2 regions of the Pseudoalteromonas sp. TB41 genome follow, and region 2 is predicted to be linked to the other one. Evidence: predicted binding sites of a transcription regulator. Region 2 holds the regulator's gene; the other holds the start of a gene.
What was found. Region 2 encodes sigma-54, which starts transcription at its own class of promoters, with help from an activator protein. Its sites were predicted from a motif close to GTTGGCACGNNNNTNGNNT; they were not measured.

Region 1: the regulator sigma-54 is predicted to act here: its motif matches at 4,456-4,474, upstream of pdsR (proteobacterial dedicated sortase system response regulator).

What each region holds. Positions count from the first base shown of each region.
Region 1 covers NZ_AUTH01000090.1:33,051-49,451, reverse strand. The annotation lists gene proB (glutamate 5-kinase) at 1-91, opposite strand, end outside; gene L641_RS0115420 (DMT family transporter) at 223-1,182, shown strand; gene L641_RS0115415 (class GN sortase) at 1,077-1,682, opposite strand; gene L641_RS0115410 (marine proteobacterial sortase target protein) at 1,679-3,679, opposite strand; gene pdsO (sortase-associated OmpA-like protein PdsO) at 3,705-4,430, opposite strand; gene pdsR (proteobacterial dedicated sortase system response regulator) at 4,659-5,354, shown strand; gene pdsS (proteobacterial dedicated sortase system histidine kinase) at 5,348-7,483, shown strand; gene L641_RS23400 (hypothetical protein) at 7,616-7,771, shown strand; gene L641_RS0115380 (multifunctional CCA addition/repair protein) at 7,790-9,031, opposite strand; gene L641_RS0115370 (hypothetical protein) at 9,174-9,392, shown strand; gene L641_RS0115365 (murein transglycosylase domain-containing protein) at 9,398-10,549, opposite strand; gene L641_RS0115360 (DUF1543 domain-containing protein) at 10,576-11,076, opposite strand; gene L641_RS0115355 (sigma 54-interacting transcriptional regulator) at 11,100-12,449, opposite strand; gene L641_RS0115350 (hypothetical protein) at 12,452-12,985, opposite strand; gene L641_RS0115345 (HAMP domain-containing sensor histidine kinase) at 12,987-14,441, opposite strand; gene L641_RS0115340 (cag pathogenicity island protein Cag25) at 14,739-14,972, shown strand; gene L641_RS0115335 (hypothetical protein) at 14,985-15,212, shown strand; gene L641_RS0115330 (EF-hand domain-containing protein) at 15,369-15,605, shown strand; gene L641_RS0115325 (calcium-binding protein) at 15,614-15,850, shown strand; gene L641_RS0115320 (amidohydrolase) at 16,059-16,401, shown strand, end outside.
Region 2 covers NZ_AUTH01000035.1:8,466-23,453, forward strand. The annotation lists gene lptC (LPS export ABC transporter periplasmic protein LptC) at 1-403, shown strand, start outside; gene lptA (lipopolysaccharide transport periplasmic protein LptA) at 393-932, shown strand; gene lptB (LPS export ABC transporter ATP-binding protein) at 929-1,654, shown strand; gene L641_RS0105440 (RNA polymerase factor sigma-54) at 1,989-3,488, shown strand; gene hpf (ribosome hibernation promoting factor) at 3,515-3,802, shown strand; gene ptsN (PTS IIA-like nitrogen regulatory protein PtsN) at 3,807-4,259, shown strand; gene rapZ (RNase adapter RapZ) at 4,279-5,121, shown strand; gene L641_RS0105460 (HPr family phosphocarrier protein) at 5,146-5,418, shown strand; gene mgtE (magnesium transporter) at 5,558-6,916, shown strand; gene L641_RS0105470 (YgiQ family radical SAM protein) at 7,004-9,187, opposite strand; gene L641_RS0105475 (SRPBCC family protein) at 9,477-10,025, shown strand; gene L641_RS0105480 (TIGR03899 family protein) at 9,994-10,875, shown strand; gene L641_RS0105485 (TIGR04219 family outer membrane beta-barrel protein) at 10,952-11,722, opposite strand; gene L641_RS0105490 (DUF2333 family protein) at 11,726-12,712, opposite strand; gene L641_RS0105495 (copper chaperone PCu(A)C) at 12,721-13,230, opposite strand; gene L641_RS0105500 (hypothetical protein) at 13,309-13,635, opposite strand; gene L641_RS0105505 (PspC domain-containing protein) at 13,646-13,852, opposite strand; gene L641_RS0105510 (PspA/IM30 family protein) at 13,863-14,543, opposite strand; gene dusA (tRNA dihydrouridine(20/20a) synthase DusA) at 14,780-14,988, opposite strand, start outside.

The sequences.
Region 1 (16,401 bases), on a different contig from region 2:
GTTCCACCATATGTGCTTTGTCTAACTTATCGGTACCGCCAGTGAGTACGCTTGTACCTAGCTTTACAACTACTACCTGATCCCTTTGCATGTTTTTTACTTAGCGCAATAAATGATGAATTTATTTATACCAGTTCGGTATTTTTGAACAAGTAAAAAATATTCAAGCACCCCCTCTGCGTGCTAGGATCGCACTATATTCAACCGATTAAATTACACCTTATGCCTGCCAGTTTATGTTTAATTATTGCCACCTTTTTGTGGGGTAGCTCCTTTATTGCACTTAAATACGCGATTGCGATTTATGATCCGGCCTTGGTGATATTTTTACGTATGCTCACCACTTTACTGATTTCGTTATGTTTATGGCGTTACGTAATTCGTTTTGAATATTTAAAAGGCGATTGGAAGTATTTATTAGGTATGTCGCTGGCAGAGCCTTGTTTGTACTTTTTATTTGAAGGCCACGCAATGGAGTACACCTCTGCATCTCAGGCTGGGGTTATTGTGTCTTGCTTACCTATTATTGTGGCGTTATTAGCCTTTTTTATGCTCAAAGAATACATTAGTAAAGCTATTGTGGTGGGTTTTACGCTGTGTATTGGCGGCAGTATTTTATTGACCTTGCTCTCACCGAGTTCAAGCCAAGCACCAAACCCGTTATTAGGGAATTTTTTAGAATTAATGGCCATGGTGTGCGCTGCATTTTACACCGTGTGTATAAAGCATTTAGCTAACCGCTACTCCCCACTCACATTGATTGCTCTGCAAGGTGTGAGTGGTAGTTTGTTTTTTGCTCCGTTTTTATTATTTATTGACCTACCCAGCGAAAACCAACACGATTTAACCGCACTAATGAGCATTTTGTACTTAGGCTCTTGTGTCACTTTGGGTGGGTACGGCATGTACAACTACGCGATTAGTAAAGTGTCGGTGTTAACCGCAGCGGCTTACTCTAATTTAATTCCAATTTTCACTTTAATTTTGTCAGCCATTATTCTTAACGAAGTACTGACACTTGGCCAGTGGTTCAGCATATTTGTGGTGTTTATAGGCGTAATGATAAGCCAACGCCATCAAGAACTAGTGGTCGATATTCCTAACGCTACCTCGGGTGAGGATATTTCAGCCGACACTAGCCACCTTAAATCGGTACCCGAGGCCAGCGAATCAAAAGGGTAACAGGTCAGTAAATACAGCCCTGCTTGATGCAAAAAATCGGTGTTGTACTGATTAATCACCTCAACATGTGTCACTGAATAATGCTGCACTTTGCCATTTTGTAATTGCAGAGAAAATTGCTCCCCCACTTTAGCGTTTTTTAAAAACGCAAAGTGGGTATCGTTGTGGCCAGCAATAAGTGCTCCTTGCGAATTACCAACATCAGCCCCACCTAATTCCCCCGCAGCTAAAAAATGGCTGGGCGCAAACGCTAAATTTCTACCACTTGCACCATCGAGCACGGTTAGTCGTTTATTATGCTTTGGCCATATTATTTGTGCCACTGGGTAACTATCAGCATAAAACCACGGCTTAATTTTTTTATTGGGTGATTTAAGGGCTGTTTGCCATGCTTGCTCTATTAACACTTGTGCAAGCCATGCCTTTGCCTGCATATATGCACCATGGCCGAATAGGCTCAGTCCTAAGGCTAGTAAACCTATGCTCAACCACTTTTTCATTTACAGCGCCTTACTAACAACAGGCCACCTAGTAGCATTAAAGCTCCAAACACAATATGCATTTTGCTTTGCCCGTCAGTTTGCGGCAAGCGCATACTCATTCCTTGCGGCATTGAATTAGCCACTTGTGTAGTTTGTTTAGCAACTTCTTTAATGGTGCTCTCTTCTATGGCAATAAACGCAGTAAATGGGCTAAGTAATTGATGCTCAAGCGCAAGTTGCTGCACTTGCTGTTTTACAACACTTTGTTGGTTGTATAGCAATAATGACTTTATTTTTTGACGTGCCCAGAGCTTATCAATTCCTGTGGCTTTTGAGCTTGCTTGCGAATTAAGCTTAACCTTAAACTCACCATGCGTTGTTTGCCCCGTAAAAGTAATTGTATCGGTATTATCTAATTTAATAGCCACCATAATAGGCTCAGCAAAATACAGATCCGGTAATGGGGAGGGCCAAAAATCTAAGCTGTCTCCATTTGTATTTGTTAACGCTAAATTAGTCATCGCCGGGTGAGCGAGTTTATCAAACAACTGCTGCATTTTTGGCTGCACATCAAAGGTGCTACCAATAAAGGTATAAGACCCCTTACCTATATCAGCAGCGCGGCGCATAAAAAAGCGATTAGGTGCGCTACCAATGCCGACGGTAAATAAGCGGCTGTCACCTAAAGTGCGCGCAATACTTTTAAATAACTCATCTTCGTTACTCACGCTACCATCGGTTAAAAACACCACTTGGCGTACAAAACCCTCAAACTGCGCACCATTAAGTACGGCATCAAGCGCACCTTGTATTTCAGTACCACCGTCGGCTTGCAAGTTATAAATAAAGCGCCTTGCACGGCGTAAATTAAAGTCACTAGCAACTAAAGGGGTATCACTCATGGCAGTAACCTGATTATTAAAGCCAATAATATTAAAGCTATCATCACTATCAAGTAACGAGAGTGCGTAAAACAGTGCTTTTTTAGCTTGCTCCATAGACTGCCCATGCATAGAGCCCGAGGTATCAACCACAAACACCATTTCACGCGGCAAACGCTCAGACTGGGTAAACTGATCGCTTGGCGGCATCAACATCGCTAACGCAAACTGCTCACCATTTTTTGCTTGCTGAGTAAAAAGTGCGGCTTGAGCTTGCGCTTTTTGTAGTGGCTTAAACTCCAGTACAAAGTCTTTATTTATTGCTTGCTGTGGTTTTAGCACAATGCTGTATTGCCCAAACGCAGAGTTTTCAATATTTACCTGATGGTACTTAGCGTTTATATCAACCAATTCTAAGCCTATATCCATGTTAATTGTTAAGCTTAAATCGCTGGCATTAGCCGCCTCATTGGTTTGCTTTGTATAAATAGGGCTTAACCATCCTTGTGGAGTAAACGAAGATGTATGATCACTTTTTACCGTACGCTTATCTTGCTCTTCGTTCAGTTTCCCTGTTGTTGCATGATACCGTGGCGTTATTGTGGTTGGAAAATGAATCGCAAAGGTTCCATGCTGGTAATCAATAATCTCTTGATATTCAAGCGTTATAACTATTTCTTCTCCTGGCCCTACATTTGCCACATTTGTAATAAACATATTTGCACGCTGCTGTCGCAGCAATGAAGCTTGTTTGCCTGCTTTTTTGGCAGCTTGGTACTGTTTTTCTGCTTGGTGTTTTTTTGCTATTTTACCGTGAATCACTCGCTCACCAATACGCATGGTCATTGCTTGCACGGCACTTTCATCGGGTAAAGGAAAAACATAACGTGCATTTACTGCAAAAGGATTTTCATTTATGTAGTGCTGCGTTACTACAACATGATTAATTAGTCCTGTTAGGGTCATTTTTGCATCGCTTTTTAAAATCACCCCAGGGTTAACCGCCACTCCTTGGCTATCAAACAAGGATAGTTTTGGCGACTGCGCATGGCTTTTAAAGCTGGCTAAAAGCACGATAATAATAAAAATAAAAAGGCTTACCTTGGTAAGCACTTTGGTGGGTTTACTCAACATAAATCACTCCCTCGAACGCACGTTGTTAATTGCTTGCGGTTTGATTACTTGACTGATTTAACGCACGAGTAGTGAGAGTAACGCGTCTGTCAAAAAAGTTATCTTCAAGGGTGTTACTGTTTGCTATGCTTTGTTGCTCGCCAAACGCTTGTGTGCTCAAACGTGTATGGCTTACTCCCTGTTTAATTAAGTAACTTTGTACGGCGTTTACTCTGGCTTTTGAAAGTAATAAGTTTGCTTGCTCTTCACCACGCTGATCGGCAAAGCCACTTAAATCAAGCGCGAGTTGCGGTTGGCTTTTTAATAACGCAACTAATTGATCAAGCTGCTTGGCAAAATGAGGAGCAATATCGCTAGAGCCTGTTTTAAATTGCACCGTCATTGCCAATAAATTATTAAGCTGTGATTGCGTTAGTTGCTCATTTTGCTGCGCCAGTAGTTCAAGTTGCGCCTCTAGGTGGCTGTTATGATTAAGTACGTGCTGGTAGTCGTTGGTTTTCTCTGCCATTACAGTTAAAGCTTGTTGCTGCTCAGCAATGGTTTGCTCAGCCACCTTGGCATCGCCAATTAAGCCACCAGCAAATGCACCTACAAACGCGCCAATAGGCCCACCAACAACGCCACCGATAATGGCACCTGTGCTTAGGCCGACTATGGTTTCCTTTTTTGCTTCTTTCGATGGAGTATCCGCGGCAAAAGCAGGAGCGCAAAAAGTGCTAACAAGTGTGAGTGCGATTAATGTTTTCTTCATGGTCTATTCCTTACTATTAATAATGGTTGGCAAGCTATTGGTTGGCACTTGCGTTGTATCTGTAATTTCAATAGTTGTATTAAAACAGCATGAAGTGGCAACAAAGGGGATCAAAAATGGCAAACTGCTGAGCAATTGTGGCAAAAAAATGGCAATTGTGTTTTTAACCGTACTTAGCGCAAAAACTTCGCTATAGTGCGCCTAAGTCAATATGAGTAATTAATAAAAATGAAGAAAATAGCCATCATTGAAGATGAAACCGCAATCCGCGAAAACTACATAGAAATGCTGAGCGCTCAAGGCTATCAGGTGAGTGGTTATGAAAACCGCGCTCAAGCAGAAGCGGCCTTTAAAGAAGCGCTTCCCGATTTAGCCATTGTTGATATTGGTTTAGACCATGAAATAGATGGCGGCTTTTTACTGTGCCAAACACTGCGTTCACTGTCTAAAACCTTACCAATTATTTTTTTAACTGCTCGCGACAGCGAAATAGACACCGTATGTGGCCTGCGCATGGGCGCCGACGACTACTTAACCAAAGATATTAGCTTAGCCCATTTAGCTGCGCGTATTGGCGCACTATTTCGCCGTATGGAAGCATTAGAGCAACCCGCCGATGCTAACGCACTGATAACACGTGGCCAACTAACGCTCGATACGCAACGCATGCAGGTGCTTTGGCAACACCAGTTAGTTGATTTAACCGTGACTGAATTTTGGATGCTGCATTCACTCGCCCAGCGACCAGGGCACGTTAAAAGCCGTAATGAGTTAATGAGCGATGCTAAAATTTATGTAGACGACAGCACCATTACCTCGCATGTAAAACGTATTCGTAAAAAGTTTATAGCACTCGATAGCCAGTTTGACTGTATAGATACCGTGTATGGCATGGGCTATAGGTGGGAGCAACCCACATGCTGAGATTTGGCCTACGCAGTAAATTTATCCTACTTTCGTGCTTTTTATTTTTGTTGCCATGGCTTGGCTACGAATATGTATGGGAAATGGAAAAGTTTTTACGCCAAGGCCAAGAAAAAACGTTGGTAGGCACTACACGCGCACTGGCCACGGCCCTGCATGAACGCCCCGCTTTATTTGACGAACAAACCAACTTTTTAGATCAGGTGGTAAAAGGTCGCGATCTCTATGCTTATAATTTAAAAAGCCCGATTCAACTCGATGGCAAACTCAACGACTGGGACGCTTATCAATCGCTGTTTTGGCTTTATGATAAACGCTACTTACAAACAGCCAATGATAACCATCAACTGAGCAACTTATCATTTAGCCATATGGTAGGTAAGTTTGATAATTACTTATATGCTGTATTTAAAGTCACAGATGACACTGTAATTTACCGTGCTAAAAACAGCCTCAGCATTACCAATAACGATTACATAAAAATTGGCCTAAAAAATCCTGATGGACAATTTAATACTTATATTATTGCTCCGCGCCAAGATGGCTGGGTCAACGCATTTGATGCCTACAGTAAAATGCCTTTTACTAAAATTCAGGGTTTCTTTAAAAAAACTGAAACAGGTTACAACCTTGAGCTGCGCTTTCCTTTGAGTATGCTTGGCAATAAACTGGGGTTTGCCATTGCTGATGTTGATAGTAAACAGCCAAACCAAACCCCTAGTATAATGTCTACATCGAACTTAAATAACCCGAATGATTTAGGTTCGGTACTGGTGCCCTCCCCTGAAATAAACCGTATATTAAAAGGCATGGGACACAGCGGCAGTCGCATATGGGTGGTCGATAATCATCACCGTGTATTAGCGCAATCGGGCAGTATTCAAAATGCCGATGGCGTATGGGCCGATGGGCTAAAAAATCAAGCGCCAAAAACTGCGTGGCAGCGCTTTGAACAGACCTATTTGCATCCTTTGTACTATAAAATTTTAACCCGTCCCGAAGATGAGTTTATAGATACCTTACACGATGTAGCTTCAATGCAAGGCGCTCATTTAGCCAAAGCACTCAAAGGCCAACCGGCCTCGTCTTGGCGACTCACCCCCGATAACAAAGCGGTGATATTATCGGCTGCGTATCCTATTTGGATTGAGGATAAGGTTATTGGCGCAGTTATAGCTGAAGAAACCACCAATGGCGTGCGTACACTGCGTAATAAATCGCTGGAAAAACTGTTTAATGTGATTTTGGCGGTCATGTTAATTGGCACAGTCACTTTGTTCTTTTTTGCCTCACGTATATCAAGTCGTATTAGGCGACTACGCGATACAGCAGAGCAAGCTATTGATGCCCAAGGGCGGGTAACAGGCCATATAAATTACAGCGATGCCAATGACGAAATTGGCGATTTATCGCGTAGCTTTTCAAATATAGTGAGTCGCCTTGGAGGGTATACCGATTATTTAGAAAATATGTCGTCGCGCTTATCTCACGAGCTGCGCACGCCGGTTGCGGTTGTACGTTCATCACTTGAGAACTTACAAAGCTTGCAGCAAAGTGAACTGAGTCAAAAATACCTTGAGCGTGCCAGTGAAGGAGTTGAGCGTTTAGGTAAAATAATTACCACTATGAGTGAAGCAACCCGACTTGAGCAAAGCATTCAAAGTAATGAGCCAGAGCTGTTTGATTTACAAAAAGTAATTAGTGGCTGTATGCAGGGCTACCAACTTACTTATCCTAACCAGTTATTTACACTCAACATTTGCCAATGCACACTGCCAATGCAAGGTACCCCTGAATTTATAGCGCAACTGCTCGATAAGCTAATTAATAATGCCTTGGAATTTAGTGAAGCTAACACCGCGATTGAAGTCAGTCTGAAGCAAAGCGAAAACAAAGCAACATTAACGGTAAGTAATACAGGTACTTTGTTGCCTGAGGGGCTTACTGAACATATTTTTGATTCTATGGTATCGGTGCGCAGCCAGCAAATGCAGCAACAACCGCATTTAGGTTTAGGACTTTATATTGTCAGGCTGGTGTGTGATTACCATAACGGCACAGTAACAGCACACAATAATGAGCAAGGCAATGGAGTGGTGTTTACCGTGAACCTGCCTTTAAATAATTAAACAAAAAGCGGTTTAATTATAAACCGCTTTATTTTAAAGCTTTGCAGTTACAATTTAATTCACACTCAAGTGTAACGATTCACTTTTAATTCATTCGCTCAGTCTTAGTCTACTCACCTAGGAGGAGTCAGAATGAAAGAGTTACTAGAACCCGAAGAAATAGAGTTTATTCTCGATTTATATCGTCCTAATGCAGCCAATAACCATGCTCAACAGGGCGCGACTAAAAAGCACAAGGTAAGTAATAAACAAGCCATGCAAGCTGAGGCTTTAGCTCGTAGTGCTTAACTACACAAACCTTACAAGTTAGCCATTAAGCTGTAAAAACGCTTTAATACAGTCTATTTCTGCCTGCTTGACCGTTTCGCCTATTTCAGGGCCTTTTTTACCGCTTTTAAGTGCATGTTGCACAATTTGTTTTTTATCCATTTTTTGTAGTTCATTGTGAATTGCACGTAATTTAGCGGCTTGTGGATAAGGCTTATCTACCAGCGTTTCGCCTCGCCCTTGTGCATCACACTGGCACGCTTGAGTAAAGGCAATAAAACGCTCTGGGTGCACTAATGCATTTAAATTAGTGACGATTAATTTATGAATAGTTTGCGGCCTTAACTGTTCAAGCGTGTGGCAAAGCGTATGGTTATCACTGGTGAGCACACCGATATCACGAAAGCGATTAGGTACTTTTAGCCGTTCACAAAAGGCCTCAACCACCGCAACCCCTTCACGTTCATGGCCGCGTAAATTCCCCTGTTTTTTGTAACTGAGCGCTTTACCAAAATCATGAGTTAAAGCAGCAAACCGGGTTTCTAGGTTAAAGTTTAAATCGGCTGCTCGCCTAAGGACTAACATAGTATGTACAAACACATCGCCCTCGGGGTGATGATTTGCCGGCTGTGGGGTGTTTTTCATCTGTTCAATTTCAGGAAAAATACCTAAGCCATCTAATGCTTGAAAATAAAGCTCTGGGTGTTTTTCACCAAGCGCTTTTTCAGTTTCTAACCACACGCGCTCTGGCACTAAATGTTCCAGCTCGCCTTTATTTTTAAGCTCATGCATTAATGCAGTAGTACTTGGATGAATAGACCATTCACTACCATAACGGGCTAAAAAACGGGCAATACGTAATACCCGAACCGGGTCTTCTACAAATGCTTGGGTGGTGTGGCGCAGCACTTTATTTTTTAAATCATCTTGACCATTAAAAGGGTCAATAATAGTGCCGTTTTCGTCAAGTGCCATAGAGTTAATGGTTAAATCTCGGCGTGCTAAGTCTTCTTCAAGGGTTACGTTTGGGCTCGCATCCACCACAAAGCCGGTATAACCTTTACCACTTTTACGCTCAGTGCGCCCTAGTGCATATTCTTCTTTGGTTTTTGGGTGCAAGTAAACGGGAAAGTCGCTGCCAATGGGTAAAAACCCAAGCGCTTCCATAACCTCTGGCGTTTCACCAATAACAACGTAATCGTTATCTTTTGATTGTATGTTTAGCAGTTTATCTCGTACTGCTCCGCCAACTAGGTAAACTTGCTTTAAGCTTTGTTGCACTTTATCCCCAACCACTACTTTTAAGGTTTTCTTTGATGTTAATCATACCTAATCGCAATTTAAAAATCAGTGTTGTTTGCCAAGCTTTAGTAAGCTCATTACAATAGTGCATTATTTTTTATACCTCAACTCATCTTAACTAATGAAAAAACACTCAGCAAAAAAAGAACTTAGGTTACTGCCCATCCTTTTGATCGTTATTATTATGTGTGTTGCGGGGCATTTTTTGCTGCAAGCTAATTTTCAAGACAGTCATTTGGTCGAATACCTATTAGCTGCGATTCCATTTGCTATGTTTGGCTTAGTAATAGTAGCCTTTAAAATGGCCGCTAAAAGTGAACAACAAGAAAGTGATGAGTAAATAAGTTACTGATAGTTTTTTTCTGCTTTAGTGACTTTATATAGGTAGCGTCTTGATTCCGCTCGAGAGTGCTTAGTGGTGAGAATGTTATAAAATTGGCTTGAAGTAAGCTGATTTATTTGTGAAAACGCCACACTTCTATTTTTATTAAAAATGCGCAATACATTACCCGCCCCACCGTTATAAGACGAGATCATGGCAAAGTGCTTACTTTTATCAGTATTAATTTTATGTAAGTAGTTATTTTTTAAAATACTTAAATACGCGCTGCCAATATCAATATTATGCTTTGGATTCAACAACACTGCTTTGGTTGGCTGCCCGGGTACTTTTTTAATTTTTTGATACACATCCCGCCCTGCAGTTGCGGGGATCACTTGCATTAATCCATATGCGTTTGATGAGCTCACCGCATGTGGATTAAAGCTACTTTCGGTTTCAATAATGGCATAAATAAGCGCTGCCGATATTTGATATTTTTTTGCAGCCGCCAGCACATAATCACTGTACTTTTGCTTTCTTAAATGGGTGTTTTGCTCCACTAAATCAAAGCTAACCGACGAAATAAGATGCCCATATTGTCGTTGCTTTTTTAAGTTATTATTTACTAAATAACGCGCAAACCGGTTCGCTCGCCAAGAGTATTTTATTGGTAACTTATCTTGGTCGAGTACTTGTTGATATAAAAATGGTTCGCCTTCTAATATGGGGGCTTCGCTGGTAAAAATATCGGTTTTATCGGGGTCGCTGGAGGTCAGTAGGGTCATAACAATGGCCTGCTGTAACAAGCTTATTGTATTTTTTAACGCGATGGTTTCTACTTTTACAGTGCCTTGCTCAAAATCAATAATGGCACGAGCTTGGTAATCATTACTGTATTTGACGTATTTTTTTGCACTAGGCTGTTGCGTATTTTGCTTACCCCACTTGCGCCCAACAACGCTTTCTAATGCGGCTAAAAGCTGTTTTACGCTACCAACCTGTGCTTTAATAGAGCGGTGTGTTTTTTGTGCTTGCTTGTGAATTGCAACCACATTGGTAGGGTCGTTTTTTACTTGCTTTACCAGTTTATTTAAATCAACAACGGGCGGTAAACCCGACAGTGATTTACAGCCACTTAAGCCAACTAGCAAAAGTATAAACGCATACTTTTTCACACAATATCCAAACAAATGCTTAGCAACTATAATACATGATAACCAAACCAGTCCGGTTTAATTGGTTGTGCTTGGCCGCTTGGGGTTAGCTTAATATTAAGCTGACTATCGAGTAAATCAATCGCAAAGCAGTCATCAACATCATATAAATCATCTTTATGAAGATGACTCAGCCCTGCTAATAAGTCATTTTTAGCGCGTTGTTTCGCTTCTTCACTACTGCTGGCAACATACAAAGCAAAGTCGTGTTGCTCTGCCATTGAGTCGCTTCTGTAAGCACCTAAGTTAACAAAATAAAGTTGCTTATTTTGCTCTACATAACTATCAACCACCTCGATTTTATAACCATCAATATGATTAACCGCCATGTAGCTATCCATGTGTACACTGTTTTTATCACCCACCCATTGGCTTTTTAGTTTGGTATAGGTTTGCTCAATATTTTGGCCTACCACAAAACGTACGTCGTGCATTTCTATGTGACAACCTTGAATGCGTCCACCTAAATACACCATGAATAACTGCATGCTCACTTCCTTTTAAAAACCAATTAAATTAAACCATCTACGTCAATCTCATGCTTTTTAATCAACTTATAAAAATCAGAACGATTACGCTTGGCAAGTTTGGCGCCTTCTGCCACATTGCCTCCTGCCATTTTCAGGGTATTAATTACATAGTCTCGTTCAAACTCTTTTTTAGCTTCATTAAGTGATAATGGCTCAACGTTGCTTTCATTACTGTTTAGGGCACTAAGCACTAAATGTTCAGATATAACCTCACTAGGAGTCAACGCAACCACTTGCTCCACTACATTTTGTAATTGACGTATGTTACCTGGCCAATCATACCTTACTAGGGCATGCATGGCATCGTTTGCAAAGCGCTTTTCTTTTTGCTCCATACGCTTTGCGATGTTGGCACTAAAAAAGTTGGCTAATAAGCTAATATCTTCACGGCGTTCACACAGCGGGGGCAACTTTAAGTTTACGACGTTTAACCGGTAGTATAAATCTTCTCTAAACTGTTGATTACTAATCGCTTCAGGTAGGTTTTTGTGGGTTGCAGAAACAATTCGCACATTAATAGGAATTTCTTCTTGAAAGCCCACTGGGCGAATGGTTTTTTCTTGCAGCACACGCAACAACTTAACTTGTAAATTAAGCGGCATATCACCAATTTCGTCTAAAAATAAGGTACCGCCTTGCGCTTGCTGAAATAGGCCTTGATGATCTTTTACAGCTCCTGTAAATGCCCCTTTTTTGTGACCAAATAGCTCTGATTCTAATAGCTCACCAGGCACGGCCCCACAGTTTATTGCCACAAATGGACCATCACTAACATGGCTATGCTGATGAATCGCCTGCGCAAGCAACTCTTTGCCGGTACCGCTGGCACCAGAAATAAGCACGTTAACTTGTGTAGGCCCTAATAGTTTCACTTGCTCTAGCAAATGCAGCATAGCGCCACTGCGGGTGACAATATTACTCTGCGGGGCGACTTCATCATTATTAACCCCATGTATCTCAATGGCTTTAGCTAGGCTGTCAAACAGCTCATCTTTATCAACGGGTTTTGTGATAAAGGCAAAAATACCTTGCTTGGTGGCCTCTACCGCATCAGGGATAGATCCATGAGCCGTCATCATAATAACAGGCAACGCAGGGTAGCGGTTTTGCAATTGTCGGTGCAGCGCCATGCCGTCCATTTCATCCATTCTTAAATCGGTGATCACCGCATCAAACACTTGGTTTTTAAGTAGTTGTAATGCGTTCATACCACTATCACAGGTCGTTACTTCATAACCCTTTGATTGAATTCGAATCGCCAGTAATTGCAGCAAGCTGGCATCATCATCAACGAGTAAAACTTTAGCACTTGATGGAAGTGTGACTGACATAGTTACTGCTCCTTGGTTTCTTCACGTAGTAAAAGTTGCTGTTCAATTGCGGCTAATGACGACAAGGTTTTTTGCATTTTGGCGTTCAATGCTTGCTGTTGTTTTTTTGCATCTATTTGCATTAATACGTGCTGTTTTTGCAGCCATAAATAGTGCTTTATATCATCGGGCCAATAGTACGCCTGATCCAGCTTAAGTAATTGACTCATCACAGTATTGGGGTCACTACTAAGCTTTAAACATGCTGTACTAAAAAACGCTTTCAGTGCTTGCTCCCCTAAGTAGGTTTCATTGCTAGGCGCTAATTTAAAACCACCGCACTGATTGGCATGCCAAGCAATAACTTGCGCTGCAGAGGGATATATTGGCTCTGATTTTGGCCGAGGTTTGGGATTTGGCTGATTCGTTTTGCTATCTGGCTGAGAGGGTACATTTAATGCTGATTCACCCTGTATTTGAGTGTTTGTTATTTCACACCCAGATAAAAAAACAAGACTGCTGGTTAGCCATACAATAGCCATTAAACGCGCAGACATATTATTTAACTCCTTTATTTTTATAGGGGATGACAGTATTAAATCGACAGCCTTGCGGCTCATTATGCTCAATTTTTAGTTGCCCATGTAACTGTTCAACTGACTCTTTGACTATAGTAAGGCCTAAACCACTGCCTTGTAAGCTAATCTCTTTGGTATGTTTACCTTGATAAAACGCCCCAAAAACATGATCTCTTTCATGCTCTTTAATGCCACAACCCTCATCTGCTACTTGCATATTTAGGCCGTTATTTTCTAGACTCAAGCTAATAGTAACGACTTGGTTTGGCTGAGAAAACTTTAAGCCATTGGAAATTAACTGAATTAAAATCATTTCAATTAACTCCCGTGGCAAACTAAGAGAAATATTAGGTAAACTATTGTGCCAAATAAGCGATTGTTCTCGCGCATTTAAGCGGTGCTCAAAGTGGTTATTTACCTTTTTTATTAGCTGATTAAATTCCACTTCACTGACGTTGTCTTTACTGGTGCGAATGGCGTTATAACTCAATAAACTGTCTATCATAGTACGTAGCCTCACCATCGATTGACTGATCAGCCCAAGTACCGCTTTTTGCTCGTTGTTGATGGGGCCAACGATTTCATCGGCTAGTAATTCAGTGCCCTCAACCATAGAAGCCAAAGGGGTTTTTAATTCGTGAGTAACGTGGCGTAAAAATGTATCTTTTTGTTGTTCTAACATATGCAGCTGCGCTTGCACCCACTGTAACTTGTTACCTAACTCTATGAGTTCAGCTGATCCCTGCACCGATATTTTTTGCTGCCAATCTCCTTGGCCTAATTTATCAATCACTGAGGTTAAGCTTTTTAAGCGCCCGCTTATGCGCCACAAAAAACCGCCGCCAACAAGCAGCGTTAAAGGCGTAAGTGCAATCAACCAGTTTATAAAGGAAGCTTGTAAATTTGTGAGCTTAATTTGGTTTTGAGTGATTTTGGCTTCATTTTCCTCACGTAACCACAATGTTAGCTCCGCTAATATTTCGCTGATTGGCACAAATAACTCAGCTTGTTGACGCGCTTCAACCACAAGTTGAGTATGCGCCGTTTGCAAAGTATCCGTTAGCCGTTGCCATTGGTGTGTATTTGCTTGGTTATTTGAAAGCTGTTTTAGCTCATTGATGTTTTGCAATGATGATTGCCATTTATCTACGATTAGCTTATCGAGTGAGTCGCTCTTTAATACCCAGTTTTGTCTTGTTGCCCTTTCTAAACTATTAAGCTCTTGCTTAAGCAGATTAAACGACTTAGTTACTTGGTAATTATTACTCACAATTTGCTGAGTGACCGCTAATTGCTTATTTAATACATTTAAAAACACAATAACCACTATAGATAAGGGCAACAGCGACAACAGCATGCTCATTACAAATTGGCCAATTAAATTGGGGCGCCAATTTATCAATGCTTTATATTTTTCAGCCATGACTGCGGGCATACAAAAGTCCTTTACTATTTTTAAACGTTCTATTATTAAGCGCTCAACTTATACACTCGCTGAACCATCAAGGATAAAAAGCCCTGCTGTCTCTAAATAGCGACAAGTTAAGCAATTGATTTAAAAAATTTTAAACGCTTATAACTGCAAAATTGTTGCATAAAACACACAGTTACTTGTAAAAATTACGCACCAATCATCACAAAAAAAACATAACTCACTGATTATTAATAAAAATAAATATTGGCATTATTTTTGTTATGAGAACATTAATATTAATCTAAAAAGAGCCAAGGAATGTTCAAAAACAATTTACAGAACGCTGCACTTATCGGTTTGTGCCTAACCAGTACTCATTTATTCGCCCTTGATGTAGATGCTGAATTTAATCGTTTAGACAAAGACAGTAATGGCACATTAAGTGAAGCTGAAGCAGGTGAAGATGCTTTATTACATGAGAACTTTGCACAGATAGACACCGATGAAAACGGACTCATATCTCTAAACGAATTTAAGCTGTTTATAAAATAAAGGAGTACATTCATGAAACAACTAATTGGTGCTTTTTCGCTCCTATTTTTAGCTATTAGTGCCACCGCACTGGCATCGCCATTAAATGTACGTTTTATGCATTTAGATAAAAATATGGATGACCAAATATCGCTTGTTGAGGCAAAGCAAGATAAACAATTACTTAAGCAGTTTGCCGATTTAGACAAAGATAATAACGAGATGATTTCTAAAAAAGAATTCCAAAACTTTAAACCTTAAGTTTAGATTCAAGTTTAATCTATTAGTATAGAGTTAAAAGCACTTGCCATAATCCCTGAGGGAGTGTGTAAACGGATTTAATGTTGGGATTTAAATTATGGCAAGTGCTTTATTTCATTACTGCCAGCAATTAAAATATGCCTTGGAACGCCAACCATGAAAATACAGCTTCTCCTTATTGGTGCTTTACTATTTGTTAGCCATAGTGCCTGTGCACTTGATGTAAAGCAACGCTTTGAACATCTAGACACTAACAACGACGGGTATTTAACCCATAGCGAGCTTGCTGCTCAGCCTCAGCTATTAAACTCATTTTCAAATTGGGATGAAAATCAAGACAACAGAATTTCTTTAACTGAGTTTAAAAACTATCTAACCACCAATTTGTACTGAGTATTTAGATGAAACCTATCTGCCATATTATTTTACTAACGCTTACTGTTGTTAGCTGCATGAGCTTTGCGACAAATAGCTATATTGCCTCAGAATTTGAAAAACTTGACCGTAATCAAGATGGCTTTTTAACTCGTTCGGAAACTGCCAGTGATCCTGCTTTATGGTCACGTTTTGGCAGTTACGACCGTGATAAAGACGCACAATTGTCATTAAGCGAATATAGTTTGTACGCCAGTAAATAAATAGCTCCCTCAAATAAAGCCTAGTTAATTAGGCTTTATTTGAGAAGATTAAACAAATTCTGTCCTGTTAACACGCAACCTATCCTACCCTGAATTTGCTTGCTCTAGCTAAAAGCTGGGCTTATTCGACTATTAATAAATTATGCTATTGGTATTCTAAATTTGAGTTTGCTACTGTGATAGTACAAATAATAACAACATACCTTTTATGCGACTCAATAAATTAATTAAACCGGTATTACTAGCAAGCCTCTGCGCCTTATCTAGTGTGGCAATTGCACAAACGAAAGTAATATATAATGCCAATGGCTACACCCCTTTATACAAAGGAAAAATGCGCCACGGCGAAGTAAATACATTTACAACCTTAGTCATAAAAGATGGCAAAGTTGTAAAAACAGGTCCTGACAGCTTAAAAAATAGCTTCCCGGGCGCAACCCTAATTGACGCCAATGGAAAAACCTTATTACCAGGGCTCATTGATGCCCACGGACACGTAATTGGCCTGGGTGAAAACTTGTCACAGCTGGATGTGCGCGGCGCAAAATCGG
Region 2 (14,988 bases):
GGCTTATAATGAACAAGGTAAAGTGAGCCATAAGGTAACTGCGGTAAAAATGGAGTTGTATCAACAACTCGGTTTTACCTTTTTTGAAAAGCCTATATTCACTTTATACAACGAGCAGCAAACATGGCGTATTAACGCCGATGAAGCCACACTCTACGACGACCGTCAACTGGTGTTAGAGGGTAATGTAACCGCTCAAAATTTAGTAGATAACGCCATGATCGATACGATCACCGCCCAGACCATCAATGTTGATATAAAACTATTAACCATGCAATCACAGCAGCCTGTCGTTATTACAGGACCTAATTTAAAAATCACAGGTAAAGGCCTTGAGGCCGATTTAAAAACCGAGGTGATTAAACTTATTAACCATACGCGAACCCTATATTATGACCAATAACCTATTTAAAATTTTAATTGTTCCCTCACTATTAATTGCTTTTAACAGTAATGGCGCTGAACCTGCTGAAGCCCCCGCTGCTAATCAAATTTCAATTAGTGCAGATAAGCAAGAAGGTCAATTAAAAGAAAACGTAGGCATTTTTGAGAAAAATGTTGAAATTATTCATGGTAATCGCCGTATCACAGCTGACCGTTTAGAAGTGCACAAACGCGATGACCTAGGCGATAACAAACAGTTATTAATTGCCACAGGCAGCCCTGCATATTTTGAAGAAACACAAGCTGATGGCACCATAATGAGTGCCAGTGCTAATGAAGTGCGTTACGATGTATCGCTGCGTTTTTTAACCTTAATCGGCGATGCAAGCATTGCTCAAGCAGGTCAAAAAATAACAGCTAAAAGTATCACTTACGATATCGAGCAGCAGTTAATTAGCGCAGAAAAAGACGAAAACTCAACAGACCGTGTACACACTATTTTAGTCCCTGTTGAAAATAAAAAAGAAGATGATAAAGGCCAACCATGAGCACATTAAAAGCAGAGCTATTAGCTAAAAGCTACAAAGGTCGTGAAGTTGTAAAAAACGTTGGCCTAGAGGTTGAAGCTGGCAGTATTGTGGGGTTACTTGGCCCTAATGGTGCAGGTAAAACCACCACTTTTTATATGATTGTAGGCCTTGTCCCTAGCGATAAAGGCAAAATATCAATTGATGATAAAGATATTACTTTATTACCGATGCACAGCCGAGCGCGTTTAGGGATTGGTTATTTACCGCAGGAGTCGTCTATTTTTAGAAAGCTGACTGTTTATCAAAACTTAATGGCTATCTTAGAAACACGTAAAGAATTAAATAAACAACAACGCGAAGATACCTTAAATAATTTACTTGATGAATTTAGTATTCAGCATATCCGCGACAGCCAAGGTATGGCCTTATCAGGTGGTGAACGTCGCCGCGTTGAAATTGCTCGCGCGTTAGCAGCAAACCCTAAATTTATCCTTTTAGACGAACCCTTTGCGGGGGTTGATCCTATCTCAGTATTAGATATTAAAAAGATTATAGAGCATCTTAAAAACCGTGGCATTGGCGTACTTATTACAGACCATAACGTGCGCGAAACACTTGATGTTTGTGAAAAAGCCTACATAGTTTCTCATGGGGAGTTAATTGCATCAGGCACTCCTGAATACGTATTAAACGATAAAACAGTACGCGATGTTTATTTGGGCGAGCAGTTCAAGCTCTAATATGTGTGTTATTCCACTAAGCATCTGCTAAGATTAATTATACTTAGGTCTGTTGACCTTTCAAGGTTGAATTTGCAGCAGTCTGTTTGGTATTTAGGCAAGGCAGAGCCTATGTGGTGTGGTATTCCCCATAAATAGGCGATAACGCAGCATCAATGCCAAACAGGCGCTGCCCTTCGGGTTCTGCCTAGGGACGATTTACTCTTTGTTGCTCGGTTTTGACTTAGCCCACTAGGTTACAAACCTCGCGCCGCAATTAAACCGCCCCTAGTTTGAACAAATTTTAATCCGTAAAGGTCAACAGACCGTAATTTAAAAGGATTGTTAGAGATACATGAGGCAATCATTACAGCTGCGCATGGGCCAGCAACTTACAATGACTCCACAGTTGCAACAAGCAATTCGCTTATTGCAACTCAGTACATTGGATCTCCAGCAAGAAATTCAAGAAGCACTCGATAGCAACCCCTTGCTTGAAGTTGAAGAACATGATTACAGCGAAGACACTGCAGGTAAAAACGAACAAAAAGCCGATAACGATGACTTAACGCTAAGTGCCTCAGCTGACGATAAACCTAGCGAGTATGAGCAAGATAGCGGCGAAGCAATGACCAAAGACACCATTAGCGATGATATGGCTATGGATGTTACTTGGGATGAATATATGAGCGCTGCGCCTGCCTCTTCATCGGGCCCAATGCCAGAAGATGAATCTATTTATCAAGGCTCTTCGACTGAAACGCTGCATGAGTATTTAATGTGGCAACTTCAACTGACGCCGTTTAGTCCTACCGATGAAGCGATAGCTATTGCAATTGTAGAAGCTGTGGACGACTCAGGGATTCTAACCCTTAGCTGTGAAGAAATATTAGAAAGCTTTAACCAAGAAAACGACGGCGAAGATGAAGTTGAACTTGACGAAATAGAAGCGGTATTAAAGCGTATTCAACTATTTGATCCAGTGGGAATAGCCGCGCGTAGTTTACAAGAGTGCTTGTGTATTCAGCTAAATCAATTTGATAAAGACACACCTTTTTTAAACGAAACAAAAATGATCTTAACCGATCATATTGATTTACTTGCTGCACGTGACTATCGCACGTTGATGAAAAAAACAAAGCTTAAAGAAGATGAGCTAAAAGAAATCATGACGTTGATTCATACGCTCAGCCCAAAACCGGCAGACACTATTGTTAGAGAAGAGTCTGAATACGTTATTCCTGATGTGTCGGTTAAAAAAGTTAAAGGTCGTTGGGTAGTTGAATTAAACCCAGATAGCATGCCTAAGATCAGAGTAAATAGCCAATATGCAGCTATGTCGCGTACGGTTAAATCAAGTGGTGATAGCCAGTTTATTCGCTCGCACTTACAAGAGGCTAAATGGTTTATAAAAAGCTTAGAAAGTAGAAATGACACGCTACTTAAAGTAACCAACTGTATTGTGCAACAGCAACAGGCCTTTTTTGAACACGGTCCTGAGGCTATGAAGCCTATGGTGCTTAACGATGTGGCTGAAATGGTGGAAATGCACGAGTCGACTATATCGCGTGTTACTACGCAAAAATACATGCATACACCACGTGGCATTTTTGAGCTTAAATATTTCTTTTCAAGCCATGTAAGTACTGAAAATGGTGGCGAATGTTCATCAACAGCAATACGTGCATTAATTAAAAAATTAATCGCTGCAGAAAACTCAGCTAAACCATTGAGTGATAGTAAAATTGCAGATATATTGGCAGAGCAAGGAATTAAAGTAGCGAGGAGAACCATTGCAAAATATCGCGAATCTCTAGCTATTCCCCCGTCTAATCAACGTAAAAGTTTGATTTAAGGCGTACAACAAAGAGGAAAATGTTTATGCAACTGAATTTAACTGGTCGCCATGTAGATATTACCGACTCGCTTAGAGACTACGTAAATAGTAAATTTTCGAAGTTACAGAGGCACACTGATCACATAACGAATGTGCACGTTATTCTCGATGTAGAAAAACTAAACCAAAAAGCTGAAGCAACCGTTCATGTTAGTGGCGCTGAGATTTTTGCCTCTACTGAGCATCAAGATATGTATGCCGCTATAGACTCGCTCATTGACAAGCTAGATCGTCAAGTAATTAAACACAAAGAGAAACTTGCTCGACACTAACACTATGAAACTAAGCTCACTTATCTGTCAGGACTGCAGTAAAGCTGCGGTCCTTTTTAATAGTAAAAAAAGAATTTTAGAATTTATCAGTGAATTGGCTCACAATAAGCTGCCCTATTTAACACAACAAGATATTCTTAATGCATTAACTGCAAGAGAAAAGCTTGGAAGTACAGGCATTGGCCGAGGCATTGCTATTCCACATGGTCGCATGAGTGGAGCTCAAGAGCCCCTTGCTTTGATTTTAGTGAGCGAAACAGCTATTAATTTTGATGCGATTGATAACCGACCGGTTGACATTTTTGTCGCGTTAATTGTTCCCGATGGCGATAATCAGCAGCATTTGAAGATGCTAGCCACGATTGCTGATAAGCTCAATGATAAAGAATTTTGTAAACAGTTACGCGCCGCCAAATCGGATAGCGAACTATATCAGGTTATCGTCAGTCAATCGTAGTAATAAAGAAAGGTGATAAATGGAATTAATAATTATAAGCGGTCGCTCAGGGTCAGGTAAATCTGTGGCGTTACGCGTTGTGGAAGACTTAGGTTATTATTGTGTAGACAATATTCCTCTTAATTTATTACCATCATTAGTGCGCAGCGTTTCCGACAGTTATAATAAAATTGCTGTGAGTGTTGATGTGCGTAATCTACCTAAAGAGCAACAGCAATTTAATGAAATACTCGAATATTTACCTGGTTTTACTAAACCAACGGTATTTTATTTAGACAGTGACGATCAAACATTAATAAAACGTTTTTCAGAAACGCGACGTCTCCACCCTTTATCTATTGATTCTTTGCCGCTTGATTTAGCCATAAAAAAAGAAAAACAACTGCTTGATGTATTGATTAATCGTGCTGATTATATGATTGATACCACAGATTTAAGTGTGCATCAGCTTGCTGAATCTATTCGTGAAAAAATACTCGGAAAAAAAGATAAACAACTGATCATTACCTTTGAGTCATTTGGTTTTAAACACGGCATCCCTAAAGAAGCAGATTACGTATTCGATGCCCGTTTTTTACCAAACCCGCATTGGGAGCCTGAACTTAAGCCACTTACGGGGCTGGATCAACCAGTAAAAGACTACCTAGCAAGTCACAGCATAGTGCAAAAATTTACATGGCAAATTCAAACATTTGTGCAAACATGGCTGCCGCATTTAGAACGAAATAACCGCAGCTACTTAACCATTGCAATTGGCTGTACCGGTGGGCAACACCGCTCTGTTTATTTAGCGCAAACCATTGGTGAAAGCTTTGCAATGAGTCATCCTAATGTAAAAATTCGCCATCGAGAACAAGAATAAAATCAAAGCTTGCGAGAACATGTCATGCGGTTAGAAAATACATTTTTAATAAAAAACAAATTAGGATTACACGCTAGAGCGGCGACAGTATTAGCTCAGCTTTCTGTGCAATTTGATGCCACAATCACTTTATTTCAAGATGACAAACAAGCCGCTGGCGATAGCGTGCTGGCACTTATGTTACTCGAAAGCAGCCAAGGCAAAGAAGTTAAGGTGGTATGCGAAGGCCCCGACGCTGAGCCTGCACTTAGCGCAATAGGTGAACTCATCGACCAACGATTTAATGAGCAAGAATAAAAAAGTTCATTATTAACTCATCATCCTAAGCTTAGGTTAATAGTGGTTGAGTTAGTTTGCTCACATAAAGTAAGATAAACTAAAATTGAATAGCATTTATACCCTTCCAGCATGTAATACAATTTAATTAAGGACGCCAATGCCTGAAGCTTTAGAACAAGATATTCCACTACAACAACTAAAACAGGTGACTAAGTCACTAAATAGTGGTCAATTTGTTCAAGTTAGACGCATGCTGGCAAAGACGGCGCCTTGTGATACCGCACTTCTTTTAGAATCATCCCCGCATAAAATTCGCCGTATGCTCTGGCAGCTCGTTGATCCTGATGTACAAGGTGATGTGCTTGAAGAGCTTTCTGAAGATGTACGTTTGGGCATTATTGCGCAAATGGCACCCGAGCACATTGCTGCTGCAACCGAAGACATGGGCCATGATGACTTAGGGGAAGTACTACGTAGCCTACCTGACACCGTTTATAAAGATGTTGTTAGCGCTATGGATATTCAAGATAGAGAACGTGCAACGCAGGCTTTATCGTATCAAGAGCGCTCTGCTGGCGCATTGATGAATATCGATACCGTTACTATTCGCCCCGATGTGACTCTAGATGTGGTACTGCGTTATATTCGCTTACGCGGCGAATTACCTGAGGGTACAGATGACTTATATGTGGTTGATGAAAATAACTGCTTTTTAGGCGCCCTATCGCTGAGCACTTTATTAACCAACCCCCCTGAAAAAATTGTTCATGATTTAATGGATGAAGACTGTGAGTCTATTCCTATTTCAATGGATGAGAGCGAAGTTGCACAATTGTTTGAGCGTCATAATTGGATATCGGCACCGGTTGTTGATGACAACGCACACTTGCTTGGGCGGATCACCATTGATGATATCGTTGATGTTATACGTGAAGACGCTGAGCACAGTTTACTGGGTTTAGCGGGTTTAGATGATGAAGAAGATACCTTTGCACCTGTGTTGAAAAGCTCTAAAAAGCGCTCAATTTGGCTGGGTGTAAACTTACTAACTGCATTGCTGGCTGCAATTGTGGCGAGCTTTTTTGAAAACACCTTAGCTATATTACCAATTCTTGCTGTGCTCAATGGCATTGTCCCGTCAATGGGTGGGGTTGCAGGCAGCCAAACCTTAACTTTGGTTATTCGCGGTATCGCGGTGGGTCATATCAACCAAACTAACCAACGTTTTTTATTATTAAAAGAACTCGCTATCGGTGCGATTAACGGTATGGTTTGGTCTATCCTAATTGCCGGTGTTGTTGCGCTTTGGCAATGGGATTTCAAACTCGGTGGTGTTTTAGCGTTTGCTATGTTTATGAATTTAGTTGCAGCAGGTATTGCGGGTGCTAGTATCCCACTATTGCTTAAAAAAATGAAAATAGATCCAGCACTTGCAGGCAGTGTGGTACTAACCACGGTAACTGATATTGTTGGTATATTTGCCTTCTTAGGTACTGCGACTTGGTTATTGATTTAATCTTTTTATAAACGTTTTTAAACAAAAACACCGCATCAATACGCGGTGTTTTTGTTTAAGCCGATAGTTACTTTACATAAGTTAAGGCTACTTAGCGCGCTGGCGATTACCACCTACCTTAGGTTTAGTGTTGGCTTTTTTAAACTGGCTAAAGCCAGTATGACGAGTAAGCGCAGGACGACCGCCCTTGTTACCTTTTCCGCCTTTGGTTTGTCTTTCATCTCGTCCTTCTTCAGGGACTAAACAGTTAGGCCCTTTACCAATAAGCTTGGCTTTGCCCATGTTACGCAGGGCTTCGCGGATCATTGGCCAACCGGCAGGATCGTGATAGCGTAAAATCGCTTTATGCAAACGACGTTGGCGCGCTCCCTTAGGCACAGGTACTTGCTCCGTATTATTTTTAATATTACGTAGCGAGTTCATTTCTGTGTGGTAAATGGTGGTTGCGTTGGCCATCGGTGATGGATAAAAATTTTGTACCTGATCAAGCTTAAAATCATTCGATTTCAACCATAAAGCCATGTTTACCATGTCTTCATCTTTAGTCCCCGGGTGAGCAGAAATAAAGTATGGAATTAAATACTGCTTTTTACCCGCTTCTTTTGAGTACTTATCAAATAACGCTTTAAATTCATCATAGGCGCCCATACCTGGTTTCATCATTTTTGATAATGGGCCATCTTCTGTGTGTTCAGGTGCTATTTTTAAATATCCACCAACATGATGGGTTACTAGCTCTTTAACGTAACGAGGATCACGTACTGCAAGGTCATAACGCACGCCCGAAGCAATTAAGATCTTTTTGATCCCTTTAACCTCACGCGCCTTTTTATATAAGTCGATAGTGGGTGTGTGATCGGTATCCATATGCTTACAAATATCAGGATACACACACGACAAGCGACGGCACGTACTCTCTGCTTTTTTACTGGTACAACGCAGTTTGTACATATTTGCAGTTGGCCCACCTAAATCAGAGATAACCCCAGTAAAGCCCGGCACTTTATCTCTAATTTGTTCAATTTCTTCGATAATCGATTCTTGAGAACGGCTTTGTATTATGCGCCCCTCATGCTCGGTAATAGAACAAAACGAACAGCCGCCAAAACAGCCGCGCATAATATTTACCGACGTTTTAATCATATCGTAAGCAGGGATTTTATCATCGCCATAACTTGGATGTGGTATACGCTGGTAAGGTAAACCAAACACGTCATCCATTTCCTGAGTTTCAAGCGGATAAGCCGGCGGATTCACCCAAATAGAACGATCGCCATGACGCTGAAATAACGCCCTTGCACAACCTGGGTTGGTTTCTTGATGTAAAATACGTGATGCATGGGCATACAAAGGCTTATTAACGCTAACCTGCTCAAATGCCGGCAGTTTAACGTAAGTTTTTTCCCACGGCTTAGGACGAGCAGGCTGGATGGTAATTGGTTTTGCAGCTTCTGCTTGTAAATCGATGCCGGCTTGCTTAAATTCTGATTTAGCACAGCCCACATCATCCGCGCCATAAGGATTAGGAATAGGGTCTATTTTACCAATTTTATCAATGGCTGTTGAGTCACTGCCACGCCAACCAGGTAAAGGCTCTTTACGAATAACTGCCGTGCCTCTAACATCCTGTATGGTATCGATGGTTTCACCGGCAGCGATACGATGCGCTACTTCAACTAACGGGCGTTCGGCATTACCATAAATTAAAATATCGCCTTTAGCGTCAAATAATACGCTACGACGTACTTTTTCTTGCCAGTAATCATAATGAGCAATACGGCGCAGACTGGCTTCAATGCCCCCTAACACTAATGGCACATCTTTGTAGGCTTCACGACAGCGTTGTGAATAAATGATCACTGCGCGATCTGGGCGTTTACCGCCGACATTTCCTGGTGTGTATGCGTCATCATGGCGCATTCGTTTTTCAGCGGTGTAACGATTGATCATCGAGTCCATATTACCGGCTGTAATACCAAAAAATAAGTTAGGCTTACCCAATGCCATAAACGCATCTTTAGAGTTCCAATCTGGTTGAGCAATAATACCCACTCTAAAACCTTGCGCTTCTAGCACTCGGCCAATTACGGCCATCCCAAAACTAGGATGGTCTACATAAGCATCACCGCTAATAATAATAATATCGCAGCTATCCCAGCCAAGCGCGTCCATTTCTTCGCGTGTTGTTGGTAAAAATGGAGCTGTGCCATAACACTCAGCCCAATACTTGGGGTATGAGAATAAGGCGCGTTCAGCTTTTAATGTGCTCATAAAATTGGCCGTTCAATAACAAAAGGCGCGAATTATACCCTATCGACATCCCCGTTGATATAGCACAAAATGAAAGCGCTGATTAAAAATTGTTTACCTTTATTGCATTACTAAAACTAATAAATCATCTAAACTTATTACGGCTAATGTCTGCTTTTGGAATAATACAAGGTAGATAAAATAGATCAAAAGCAACCGTGACTTCGTTAAACTATTAAATAATTAATAATTGATAGACGCTGTAAATTAAAATAGATGAGGAATACCTATTAAACTACTTAAAAAAATAATGCAGTTTTCAATCATATTGCTTCTGGTTTTTGTTGTCGTTGGATTATTGTTACCACAAAATTATCATGTGCAAAAAAGTATAAAAATTAATGCACGCGCTCCCGTAATAAAGTCATTAGTGGAGGACTTTACCCAGTGGTATAAATGGTCGCCGTGGCAACAAATAGACCCTAATATTAAGTTTAATATTGGAGAACCGAGCTCTGGCGCAGGAGCCTACCAATCTTGGGAAGGTAAATGGGGCAAAGGCGAAATGACAATATCGTCATTAAGCGATAATGAAGTTGTATTTAGTGTGTTATTTAATCAAGAGCATATTATCACTAGCAAATTACTATTTAGCCCGCACACAAAAACCGTCACGTGGCATATAGAAGGACAAGCAACGATGCCGCTTATTTCTGGGTACGTTGCTATATCTGCTGAAAATATATTAGGTAATATAGTGACCCTAGGATTAAATAACCTAAAAACGGTCGCTCAACTCAGTGATGCACAAGCAATAATGGAAAGCCATGACAGTCAAAACCGCACAAGCCAGGATTAAACTTGCCAATATTATTGAGTCACTGCTAGGTTACTCGGTCACAAAAGTGAGCAATACGCCTGCCATTGATGAAAAAACCTATAATCCTCAAGGTAAAGCCAAATCGCTTTATAGTATTAATAGCGAGCATTCAATTTTAGCGCGTGCTCAAAAACGACAAGACTTACTACTGATTAAACAGCAACAAAATATTGAGACTATTTTAGCCTTAGCAATGGAGTTTTGTCCTGATGTTGCTTGCGCTAAGCAGCCCGATGCTGATTGGGTGGAGCACTTTATAGCCTTATGTGAAGATACCTCAAATCAATCTATGCAAGTGTTGTGGGCAAAAATTTTTACTGGCGAAACCATTAGCCCAGGTACTTTTTCTATTAAAAGTTTACAAACACTTAAGCACATGACCCAGCGCGAAGCCGATTCATTAAGAAAGTGCGTGTCTATTTCTGGATATAACGAAAAGGATAGCAGCCACCTAATATTCTTGGGGTATTACAAAAAACCCTCATTATTTGATTTACTAGGTAAAGGCAATAAAGTGTCATTAAGCATAGGTAAAAGCGGCGTGAGCTTTCCAGACGTACTAACTTTAATGGATTTAAACTTGCTGTATCGTAAAGAAATAGAGTCAGCGGCATTAAAAGTAGGACAAGAGTTCACCCTATCCTTTTTATCACAAAAACTAACCTTAAAAGCAAAAAGTAACGATTTGGTGCTTAGCTATTATAAGTTTACTCAAACAGGTGATGAACTATTTAGATTAATGAACTACCCGATTAACAAGGTGTACAAACAGTTAATTGGTTCAGCATTTGAAGGGGAGTTTGAATTAGTTTGGCATTCTTTAAAATAGCAAACAGAGATGACTAAAGCGTGTGTTAGCTTTTAAAAATAAGAGCCACACAAGGTGGCTCAAAATAATACTTTAATTAAAAGTGAACCTGAATACCGGCAAACGGACCCGATGCATCAATATCAGTATTAATATCATCGACATCATCAAGTTCTAAAACCATAGAGCGGTAGCCCGCTTTAACCGCAACATCAACCGCTAGGTTATCAATAAACTCCCAAGCAATACCCATTTGGTAATCTTGTACTTTACTGTCATCTATGGCTAAAAAGCTGCCTTCAGCAAAAACACTTAAACCACTAAATGGTAAACCCGCTTCAAAACGTCCATATACTAACGGCACAACACCAGAGAACTCTTCGATTTCAGTAAAGTTAGCGCCACCTTGTTGTGATGTACCTGTTACAACAAGCTCACCATCAAACTGCTTAGCATTAAGACCTAAATCAATTGAGATTAAATCGTTATCAAAAATCTCGTAGTAAAAAATATAATCAATGTGCGATAAGTCAGTCACTGAATTAACATCAGTGCCAACAATATAATCAGTACCGTTAAAACTAAATGTGTCTTCAAGCACTGTTGAGCCGTTTAATTCAAGCTCAGTGTATTTTAACTTTAAGTTTGGCACTAATGGCACTGGGTGCTCAAGCGCAGCGTAATAACTTACAAAGGTTTCATCTTCAAAGTTGAAGTTTTGCAGGGCGTTATTGTTATCAGAAAAGCTACCGTCATTATCTGCTTTCCAACCATCAACCCCTACATATAAACCCAATACAGTGTCGGCTTGTGCTACAGGGGCTAAACATGCCATTGATAAGGCTGCTGCTATACAATACTTTTTCATTTTTTATCCTTGCGCTAATAATTCGCTAAGTTCAATTAGTGCCGCATTGGCTCTAGAAATATAATTTGCCATAACAAGTGAATGGTTGGCGACATAACCAAATCCATTACCGTTTAAAATCATTGGGCTCCATACCGTTTCTTGGGTTGCTTCAAGCTCGCGTATAATTTGTTGCAAGCTGACACGGGCGTTCTTTTTATCAAGCACATCGGCAAAATCATATTCAACCGCCTGTAAAAAGTGCAGTAAAGCCCAAGTAGCACCACGTGACTCATAAAATACATCATCAATTTCCCACCATGATGTTTTTATTTGTTGTTGTAAAGGCGTATAGGTGGCCTGTGTATTTGAAGAGTTACCGGCGAGGTCAGTGTTAACCTTATCTTGACCCACGCTTGCACTTAAACGCTGACTTAAGCTGCCTAAACGCTTTTCAGCTTCTTTTAACCAACTGCGTAGGTTATCTGCACGAGAGTAAAATTGGCTATCGCGCTCATGCTGATTGGCTATTTGAGAACGATATACCATTAAATAATCAATTCCTTTTTGGTATTCACCCTCAGCACTTGGCCATGCCCATGCTTCAGAGCTGATATTAAATTGTGGCTGAGCTTTTTTGAGCGCTTCGTGTTCAGTTGATTGCGATTGTGAGCGGCTAAAATCTTTTCGCATAGACAACGCTAAATCACGCACCATTTCCAGCGCACCATACTCCCAGGCCGGCATATTGTCCATTATTACGCTCGGTGGTAGCACATCATTTGATAAGTAACCGCCTGATTTAGTTAAAAGCGTATCAGCTACAGTGATGAGTGTTGAAGTTGTTACATAACCTGTGACCAGTTTTTCACTGCGTTGCTGCGCTTGTTGCTTAGCATTTTGCACAACATCAAAACGTGAAGGCTCTATACTCCAGTACACTGCAATGGCGTAAAACACGACAAATAACAGTACCAGTGCCGTTATTATTTTTCCTTTATGCTGTGACATTTATCCTCCTAATGATGACTATGATCTTTCGATGCTTTTACCGGCTCTGCTTGTGAGGCTAACGAAACGACTTTTGCATTGGTAAATACTCGGTTCCCGTCTTCAAAATATAGCGTGAGTTTACGTTCTTGACCTACTTTTAACGGTTCTTGTGGTTCAAACACCATTAAATGATAGCTGCCTGGCTTAAAATCGAGTTGTTGGTGAGCTTTAATAAGCAATGATTCGACTTTTTGCATTTTCATCATACCGTCAGCGTGAACGTGCTCATGAATTTCAACACGCCCTAGGCCATCAATTGTCGCTTTAGTCAACGTTGCTGGTACATTGCTGTGGTTTTTAATACTAAAGTAAGCCACACTGGCTTTGGTTGCCGGCAAAAACTCTCTTACTTGCGCATGTGTTACTTGTAGCTGCGCAACAACACTATCGTGTTCATGTCCTTCGTGCGCCATTAACGAAGACGAAAAAACACCCACCATTAATGCACTTGCTATCGAAATACATTGTTTAATCATCAGTAAAATCCTTGTTAAAACAAAAAAATATAGTTCAAATTTATCATAATTCCCTTATGTTAGGCAGCTAATTTAAGCTCAAGAGACGACTTTTTTGTTATCTGCGATTAACCAACACAGCCCTGCTACAAACAATAACGGCCAAGCAATCATCAATGATCCGAATAAAAAAGCTAAAATAGTACCAGCCAGTGCCACCATCGCCGCGCCAACTAACCCCATCGTCACTAAAGCAACAATCGCAATAACAACGATAATAGCAACTAATGCACCAATGAGCTCTATACCTGTCCAGCTAATATCTGAGATCCATAGCGGAAACTGCCACACATCAAAGTGAATAATTGAACCGCTATTAATTAAAAACAACGCAAGAATAACTAGGCACACGGCGAATGTTTTCATGCTGCTCTCCTTACACTGCTTTTTCTTCAAGGCAACAGTGAGCAATTAAATAACCTAGCGCCACTGCAAACGGAAAACTTAAAAATAATAAAACAGTCACTAAGCGAGTAGACCATACCGGAAAGTCTAGTCGGTAAGCTAACCCACTACAGACGCCTGATATTTTTTTGTTAAGCGTATTTTTGTACCAACGACGGTGTGTATTAAAACTATTCATAACAATCTCCTTAAGCTGTTTGTTTATTAGCAGTATTTAAACTTGCTTTTAAACTAGCCAGTTCTGCATCAATTTTTTCATTTTTAACCAGTGACTCAATTTGCATAGCTGTATTGCTCGCAGTATCTGTGAGCTCATACGCTGCAACTTGCGACTCTACACTTTCAACGCGGCGCTCTATTTGCTCAAATCGTGATAAGGCAAAAGCCACTTTATCGCTTTGTAGTTGCGTATTTATTTTTGCCCTTGCCTCAACTACGTTTTCACGCTTTGCAAGTTGTGCTTGCTTTGCTTTTGCCTGCGTCATTTTTTGCTGTAAGCGCTCGCAGTCTTCAGTGATTTTAGTAATCGATTGTTGTAATGCCTCAAGCTGCGTTTGCAAGCACCCTATGCTTTGTTCAACTGTGTGTTTTTCGGCTAATGCTGATTTAGCTAAATCGTCACGATTTTTTGTCACAGCATGCTCAGCTTTTAATTGCCAATTTGCGAGCGCTTGCTGTTTATTACTTATTTGACGTTTAATGCTCTTTTCTTCACATAAAAGTGCAGCTGCCGTACTACGACACTCATTAAGCGCTTCTTGCATTTCAGTAAGCATTAAATTGAGTAACTTTTCTGAGTCTTCTGCTTTATCAAGCATAGCTACAATATTTGCTTGAATGACGTCGTTTACGCGGTTAAATATGCCCATGTTATTCTCCTGATGATTTTTATTTATACATCAACAGGATTCCAAGAGTTATGCCAATAACTTAAAATGGTTTTATTTTCATTAAATATCATGTAGTTAAGTTATTTTAAGTAGGTAAATTAATGACTCGCCACTGAATGAAATTAAGTCGAATTGGCTAATAAATTAAACTTTTGACCAAAATTTGGGATCAAAAAAAGCCACCTGAGGTGGCTTTTTTCTATACAGAGGATCTATTATTCGGGTACGTAACTTAGTGCTTTATCCATAACACTCAAATCAGCTTGCTTGCCATGGCCATTTTCAGATAAATGGCGTCTAAAACCACGCGCACCGGGTTGTCCCTGAAAAATACCTAACATATGGCGAGCAACATGCCAAAAGTTAGCGCCTAAACGCATCTCTTCTTCAATGTAATCATACATAGAGCGCACAACATCATGAC